One region of the Streptomyces sp. NPDC004721 genome, then DNA from elsewhere that is predicted to be linked to it. Evidence: riboswitches for the same ligand, from Rfam matches in the RefSeq annotation. Region 1 holds a riboswitch; each other region holds the start of a gene.
The links. Region 1 has a riboswitch for cyclic di-AMP ahead of ACWEK3_RS14685 (NlpC/P60 family protein). Riboswitches for the same ligand answer to the same signal wherever they lie in the genome.

Region 1 (2,254 bases):
CCTGCGTGCCGGGCGAGGTGGTCGCCGAGCGCGGTGGAGGCGCCGAGCACGCCGAGCAGCCGGTCGCGCAGCGGTTTGGCCGCTATCAGCGTGTCGAGCAGCTCGCGGCGGGCCTTGGACTCCGGCTGCGCCTCCAGCAGCCGGACCAGCCCGCCCAGCGCGAGATCCGGGTCGGCGGTGGCGCCCAGCGCCTCCAGCAGCACCGGATCGTCCCTCAGCGGCGCGAGGTCCGGCCCGTCCAGCAGCCGCTCGGCGTCCGAGGCATGGATGAAGCCGTGCCGCAGCAGCCGCGTGAAGGTACTGCTCCTGCGCCCCGGCGCCGTCATCCCGGCCTCCCGTCGGATCAAGCCCGTCCTGGCCAGAGCCTATCCGGACTCCCGGTCCTGAGCCCTGACGGCGGTCCCGCTTTCCGCGCCGGTCGGAGGTCGTCGGGGAGGCCCCGGAAACGGGGACACCCGCCGCCCACCGGACGTACGGTCCGACGGTCCCGAAAACACCGGAGTGCAGCCATCCGTATGCGTACCGTGAAAGTCACGAAAACGTAGCGGACATATCACGCACCAACCTTCACAGCAGTCACAAGCGTTGGCTAGCGTGCCCGGCGGGCACCCCGTACCCCCGCCGGCGAACCACGCCGGGACGGGTGGCCTGCGCCGAATCCGGTGCGCCTCACGGCAGCCGGAGCCGGGGACCCACTCATCCCTGGGGTGAATCGGTCCCGTTCACGCGTCCCCCACAGCGCGCACGGGACGGTAGGGCAGCCCTTCCGACCACCCGCCCGAACCCGACAGCTAACCCGGTAGGCGGTCTATGGAAGGAGGCGCCACCCTTGGCGTCGCACCGCAAAGCCCGGACCACGGCCACCCGGATCGCCGGACTGCGCACGTCCCCGGCCCTCGGTCTGACGACCGCGGCCCTCACCTCCGTGGCGCTGCTGTCCCAGACGGCGAACGCCGCGCCCGCACAGCCCCGGAAGCCCAGCCTCGAAGAGGTGCAGAAGAAGGTCGACGACCTCTACCACCAGGCCGGAGTGGCCACCGAGAAGTACAACGCGGCGAAGGAGAAGACCGCCACGCAGCGCACACGCGTGAACGGCCTCCTCGACGACGTGGCGAAGCGCACCGCGAAGCTGAACGAGGCGCGGCGCGAGCTCGGCATGTTCGCCGCCGCCCAGTACCGCACGGGCGGGATGTCCGGCACCGCGACGCTGCTGCTCGCGAAGGATCCCCAGCAGTACTTCGACCAGGACCATCTGATGAGGCAGCTCACCGAGCGCCAGAAGAAGGCCGTCGACGACTACCAGACCGCGCAGCTCGCGACGACGAAGAAGCGCACCGAGGCGACGAAGATCCTGGAGTCGCTGACCACCTCGCAGGACGATCTGAGGACCAGCAAGCTCGACGTCCAGACGAGGCTCAGCGAGGCGCGCCACCTGCTGTCGACGCTGACCGCCGAGGAGAAGGCGCGGCTGGCGGCGATCGAGAAGAAGAAGCAGGAGATCGCCCGGCAGAAGGCCGCGGAGCTGGCCCGCCGGCAGGCGGCGGCGGAGGCGGCGGCGGCCGCGCAGAAGCGCAAGGAGGAGCAGGCGGCCAAGAGCTCCGAAGCGAAAGCGAGCTCCGGATCGAGCACGGGCTCCGGATCGAGCACGGGCTCGGGCACGAGTACGGGCTCGGGCACGGGTACGGGCTCGGGCACGGGTACGGGCGGGGGCACGAGCACGGATGCCGGATCGAGCACCGGCTATGCCGCCAAGGCCGCCAAGGTCCTCGACTTCGCGAGGGCCCAGATCGGCAAGCCGTACGTGTGGGGCGCGACCGGCCCCGGTTCGTACGACTGCTCCGGGCTCACGCTGGCCGCCTGGAAGTCCGCCGGGATCTCGCTGCCGCGCACCACCTGGAGCCAGGTGGAGGCCGGCACGACCGTCCCCGTCTCCGAGGCCAAACCCGGCGACCTGGTCTTCTTCTACAACGACATCAGCCACGTCGGGATCTACATCGGCAACGGCATGATGATCCACGCGCCGCGCCCGGGCACGAACGTCCGCGAGGAGTCGATCTACTACATGCCGATCCACAGCGTCGTCCGCCCCGCGTAACGCGCGCGCCGGACACCCGGTGCCGGCACCGGCATCGGACATGAAAGGGCCCGCACCGGGAGGTGCGGGCCCTTTCATGGGGCGGCGCCGCTCAGGTCCAGGGCACCGCGATGAGCATGTCGGCCACGGTGACCAGCTCAGGGGCAGACCCAGTCGATC
Region 2 (2,254 bases), on a different contig from region 1:
CCGGGGCGCCCTTCTGGCACACCGGCGGCGAGAAGGTCCTCTACACGACCGACGAGGGCGCGCTGCGGCTGCGGCGTACGGGCCTGGCCGCCGACGTGGTGCCGCTGGGCGCCGAACTCGGCTGGCCCCGGCTGCTCGAGCACCTGCACGACGTACGCGGGGTGCGCCGGCTCATGGTCGAGGGCGGCGGGACCGTCCACACGCAGCTGCTCCAGCAGCAGCTCGCGGACGAGGTGCAGCTCGTGCTCGCCCCCGTGTTCGTGGGGGACGCGGACGCGCCCCGGCTGTTCGGACCCGGGACCTACCAGGGCGGGCGGCTGCGGCTGGTGGAGACGCGGACCATCGAGGACGTCGTCCTCGTGCGCTACGAGCCCACCGCTCCCGGCACCGCCGGCCGCGCCGTGCCCGCGGACCGGCACTGGCTCCGGCTCGCCTGCGAACTGGCGGCCCAGTGCCCGCCGTCCCGGACCGCGTTCAGCGTGGGCGCCGTGGTGGTCGCCGCCGACGGGACCGAACTCGCCCGCGGGTACTCGCGGGAGGGCGGCGACCCGGTCGTGCACGCGGAGGAGGCGGCGCTGGCCAAGGTCGGCCCGGCGGATCCGCGGCTGCCGGACGCCACGGTGTACAGCAGTCTGGAGCCGTGCGCCCGCCGCGCCTCCCGGCCGCGTCCGTGCGCCCGGCTGATTCTGGACGCCGGGGTGCGACGGGTGGTGACCGCGTGGCGGGAGCCGGACACGTTCGTTGAGGACGCCGACGGGACCGGGGTGCTGGCGGCCGGTGGCGCGGACGTCGTCGTGGTGCCGGAGTTCGAGGAGCGGGCCAAGGAACCGAACCGGCATCTGCTCGGCTGAGCGGGGCCTCGTCGCACGGCCGGGAACCGTGGGGCGAGCAGTGGCAGGTGGGGTGGGTGCGAGCAGTCCTCCGGATGACATACACTGGTGTCACAACGACGCGGGGTGGAGCAGCTCGGTAGCTCGCTGGGCTCATAACCCAGAGGTCGCAGGTTCAAATCCTGTCCCCGCTACTGAAGGCTCAGGGCCGGAATCCGATCAATGGATTCCGGCCCTGAGTGTTTCGCGGACACATGGCTCTCCCCGAGATGCGGTCAACTCGCCCGGTTTTCGGTGGTCATGGACCGTAAGGTCGGGCCGGAAGGTTTAATGATCAAGCCGAACGGCTTGGAATCCGGGCCCCGAGTCTATTAACGTTCGATAACGCAACACGGTCGTCCCAGCCGTCACAAGAGTCGGCTCCGTGCGCGCACGCCGAATCCCGCAAGGGAACCGGGGAACCACCAACTTGGGGTGAATCGAGCGTAACCGCCGTGTACGTACGGCTTGTTTACGCGCGTAGGAGACCTTCCCGCTCCGAACCCGTCAGCTAACCCGGTAGGCGAGACGGAAGGAAAGGAGTACGCCTTCGTGGCGTCCAACCCGCCTGCCCCGGAAGCCCCGTTCGCGCCGAGTCGGCAGCACGGAGAGACCTTCGGTTACGACAGCCGCCGCGCCGACGAGGGCCTCTGGGAGGAGTGGAACCCCACCGCGGAGTCCATCCGTCCCGTGCGCGGCCGGCACCGCGTCGCCAAGCAGCGCGGCGGCGGACTCGCCCGCAGCTCCACCGTTCTCGGTGTCGGCGTCATCGCCGCCGTCGGCGCGGGCGGCATGGCGAGCGCCAACAGCGGCAAGCCGCCGGTGTCCATCTCGCTGCCCGACCTGCCCTCCGTGGGCTCCCTGTTCGAGGACTCCTCCGACACCGCACCCGCGGGCTCGTCGACCGCGCTCAGCGCCGTCGGCGTGACCGCCGCCGAGGCCGAGGACGGCACCTCGGACGCCGGCGAGGTGCTGCGCAACCGGATCATGGCGCAGGCCGAGCAGCAGCAGGTCCAGATCGAGGCCAAGACCCAGGCGGACGCCGAGGCCGCCGCCGCCAAGAAGGCCGCCGAGGAGGCGGCGAAGGCGCGGGAGGCGGCCGAGGCCAAGGCCGCCGCGGAGAAGAAGAAGGCGGAGGAGGCGGCCAAGCGGAAGGCCGAGGAGGCCGCGAGGAAGGCCGAGGAGGCCCGGCTGGCCGAGCTGGCCAGGCAGTACGCGCTGCCCACCTCCTCGTACACGCTCACCTCCACCTTCGGCCAGGCCGGCTCCATGTGGTCCTCCGGCTACCACACCGGCCTCGACTTCGCGGCGCCCACGGGCTCCCTGCTCAAGGCGATCCACACCGGCACCATCACCGAGGCCGGCTGGGCCGGCTCCTACGGCTA
Region 3 (2,254 bases), on a different contig from region 1:
CTGGCCGCACACCTTGCGGCGGCGCACGGTTGAGACCCACCTCGCCTGCGGTGTCGAAGAGCTCTCACAGGTAAGGGAGTTCAGGAGAGGGAGCCGGGAGCCCGGTGGCCGTCGCGGTCGTCCGGTTCCGGTCGAGTCGGCGGGCCGCGCCATCCGTATTCTCTGATCATGGCCGCCCTCACATATACCCTCATCGCCACTGACCTGGACGGAACGCTGCTGCGCGGCGACCACACCGTGTCCGAACGGTCCCTCGCCGCGCTCGCGGGGGCGGCGGCCGCCGGTGCCCGGCACCTCGTGGTGACCGGACGGCCGGCACCGAGGGTGCGGGAACTGCTCGACGTCCTCGGCACCACGGGGCTCGCGGTGTGCGGTCAGGGCGCCCAGCTCTACGACGCGGGCAGCGACCGCCTGCTGTGGTCGGTCACCCTGGACCGGGAGCAGGCCGAGACCGCGCTCGGCAAGATCGAGGCCGAGGTGGGGGAGGTGCACGTCGCGGTCGACCAGGACGGGGTCGAGGGGCTCACGCTCATCGAGCCGGGGTATCTCATGCCGCACCCGGCGCTGCCCGCCGTACGGGTCGAACGGCGCGACGACCTGTGGCGCGCGCCCATCAGCAAGGTGCTGCTGCGTCACCCGGCGCTGTCCGACGACGAGCTGGCGGCGGCGGCCCGCGGCGCGGTGGGTTCCCTCGCCACGGTCACCATGTCGGGCCCCGGGACCGTCGAACTCCAGCCGTGCGGCATCACCAAGGCGACCGGGCTGGCGCTGGCCGCCGAACACCTGGGACTGGGCCGCGAGAGCGCCCTCGCCTTCGGCGACATGCCGAACGACATCCCGATGTTCCAGTGGGCCGCCCGGGGGGTCGCCATGGCCAACGCCCACCCCGAGCTGAAGGCGGTGGCCGACGAGGTCACGATGTCGAACGAGGACGACGGCATCGCCGTCGTCCTCGAACGACTTTTTGTCTAGTGCTGCGACCGGAAAGGTTCACCGGCTCCGGCAGACCTTTCCGGTCACAGCGCTAGCCGGTGTGTGGTCCGGCTACGGTCCGGTCAGTACGCGCCGAAGACGTTGTCGATGGAGCCGTACCGCTTGGCCGCGTAGTTGCAGGCGGCCGTGATGTTGGCGATCGGGTCGTAGATGTCCCAGGACGTGCCGTTCACGTGGTAAGCCCGGAAGGTCGGGTCGATGACCTGGAGCAGACCCTTGGACGGGATGCCCTTCCTGGCGTTGGAGTCCCAGAGGTTGATGGCGCGCGGGTTGCCGGAGGACTCGCGGATGATGTTGCGGTGGATCCCGTTGTAGGAGCCCGGGATGCCCTTCTCCGCCATGACCGCCAGGGAGGCCCGGATCCAGCCGTCGAGGTTGTTCGAGTAACCGAAGCTCGCGGCCGTCCGGACGGTGGCCGGAGTTGCCGCGGACGCGGTCGTGGCGCCGAGCAGCGGCACGGCGAGGACGGCTGCGCCCGTGCCGGTGACGGCGAGGGTGCGGATGAGGCGGGCGGTGCGGGTAGAGCGGCGCTGACCGTTTGCAGGCATGGGGGAATTCCTCTCCGTCGCCTGCGAGGTGAGCTGTCGGGTTCGGGCTGGGAGGTGCCCGGCCGCGCCCTGAAGGGCACGGCTTCACCCCAAGCCGTTCCGGTGCGGCGTACGCGGTACGTACGACACCCGGCCCGGCGAACTTACCTGGGTCCCCCGCTCCTGCCATGGGTCATTCGGTCGTTGGGATTACGGGCGGCGGCAGGATTCGGCGTCCGCCCGTCGGTGCCGGGAACGTATGCGAGAGCACATGTCCCGAACAAGTGCCGGAATCACACTCGTCCTGTTTGACCTTGGTCTGGGGTGTATGTGGTGCTTGATCCTTTGCACCTGCCAAGGTTCAACTCGGCTGCCTGTAAAGGGAATGTGAAGGAGTGCGAGAGATGGTGCGGACGGAGGGGTGTGTGTTCCAAGTCACGGCTCGGGCGGCCGAAGGGCAATTACCACTAAAGAGAATTGAAACCCTAATAGGGGTGAATCGGACTTCATGCGTGACGGTGTGTGGGCCGTGTGGCTGACACGTGATGGTGGTCACGTCGGGTGAAGTGGCCTGGCCCGTATAGGTGGGCGATATCGGTGATCGAAACGTGACCGGATACGCTGACTTGAGTGAGGGCAGCGACCTATCGACAAACCGTGTAATCCCCAGCAGACACCAGCAGACAGGAGACCCCTCGTGACCGTCGTCGGGCCATTCGGGCTGACCGTGCGGG

Region 2: linked by a shared signal. The riboswitch ahead of ACWEK3_RS28710 (M23 family metallopeptidase) and the one ahead of ACWEK3_RS14685 (NlpC/P60 family protein) in region 1 are both predicted to bind cyclic di-AMP.
Region 3: linked by a shared signal. The riboswitch ahead of ACWEK3_RS06205 (transglycosylase SLT domain-containing protein) and the one ahead of ACWEK3_RS14685 (NlpC/P60 family protein) in region 1 are both predicted to bind cyclic di-AMP.

Annotation. Positions count from the first base shown of each region.
Region 1 is NZ_JBSGBZ010000013.1:101,927-104,180, forward strand. Features, by position in the region: gene ACWEK3_RS14680 (bifunctional [glutamine synthetase] adenylyltransferase/[glutamine synthetase]-adenylyl-L-tyrosine phosphorylase) at 1-326, opposite strand, end outside; cyclic di-AMP (ydaO/yuaA leader) riboswitch at 642-821, shown strand; gene ACWEK3_RS14685 (NlpC/P60 family protein) at 830-2,095, shown strand.
Region 2 is NZ_JBSGBZ010000037.1:59,194-61,447, forward strand. Features, by position in the region: gene ACWEK3_RS28700 (dihydrofolate reductase family protein) at 1-851, shown strand, start outside; tRNA gene ACWEK3_RS28705 (tRNA-Met) at 951-1,024, shown strand; cyclic di-AMP (ydaO/yuaA leader) riboswitch at 1,254-1,410, shown strand; gene ACWEK3_RS28710 (M23 family metallopeptidase) at 1,422-2,254, shown strand, end outside.
Region 3 is NZ_JBSGBZ010000005.1:148,704-150,957, forward strand. Features, by position in the region: gene ACWEK3_RS06195 (FAD-dependent oxidoreductase) at 1-33, shown strand, start outside; gene ACWEK3_RS06200 (HAD family hydrolase) at 169-972, shown strand; gene ACWEK3_RS06205 (transglycosylase SLT domain-containing protein) at 1,056-1,541, opposite strand; cyclic di-AMP (ydaO/yuaA leader) riboswitch at 1,547-1,733, opposite strand; gene ACWEK3_RS06210 (polyprenyl synthetase family protein) at 2,218-2,254, shown strand, end outside.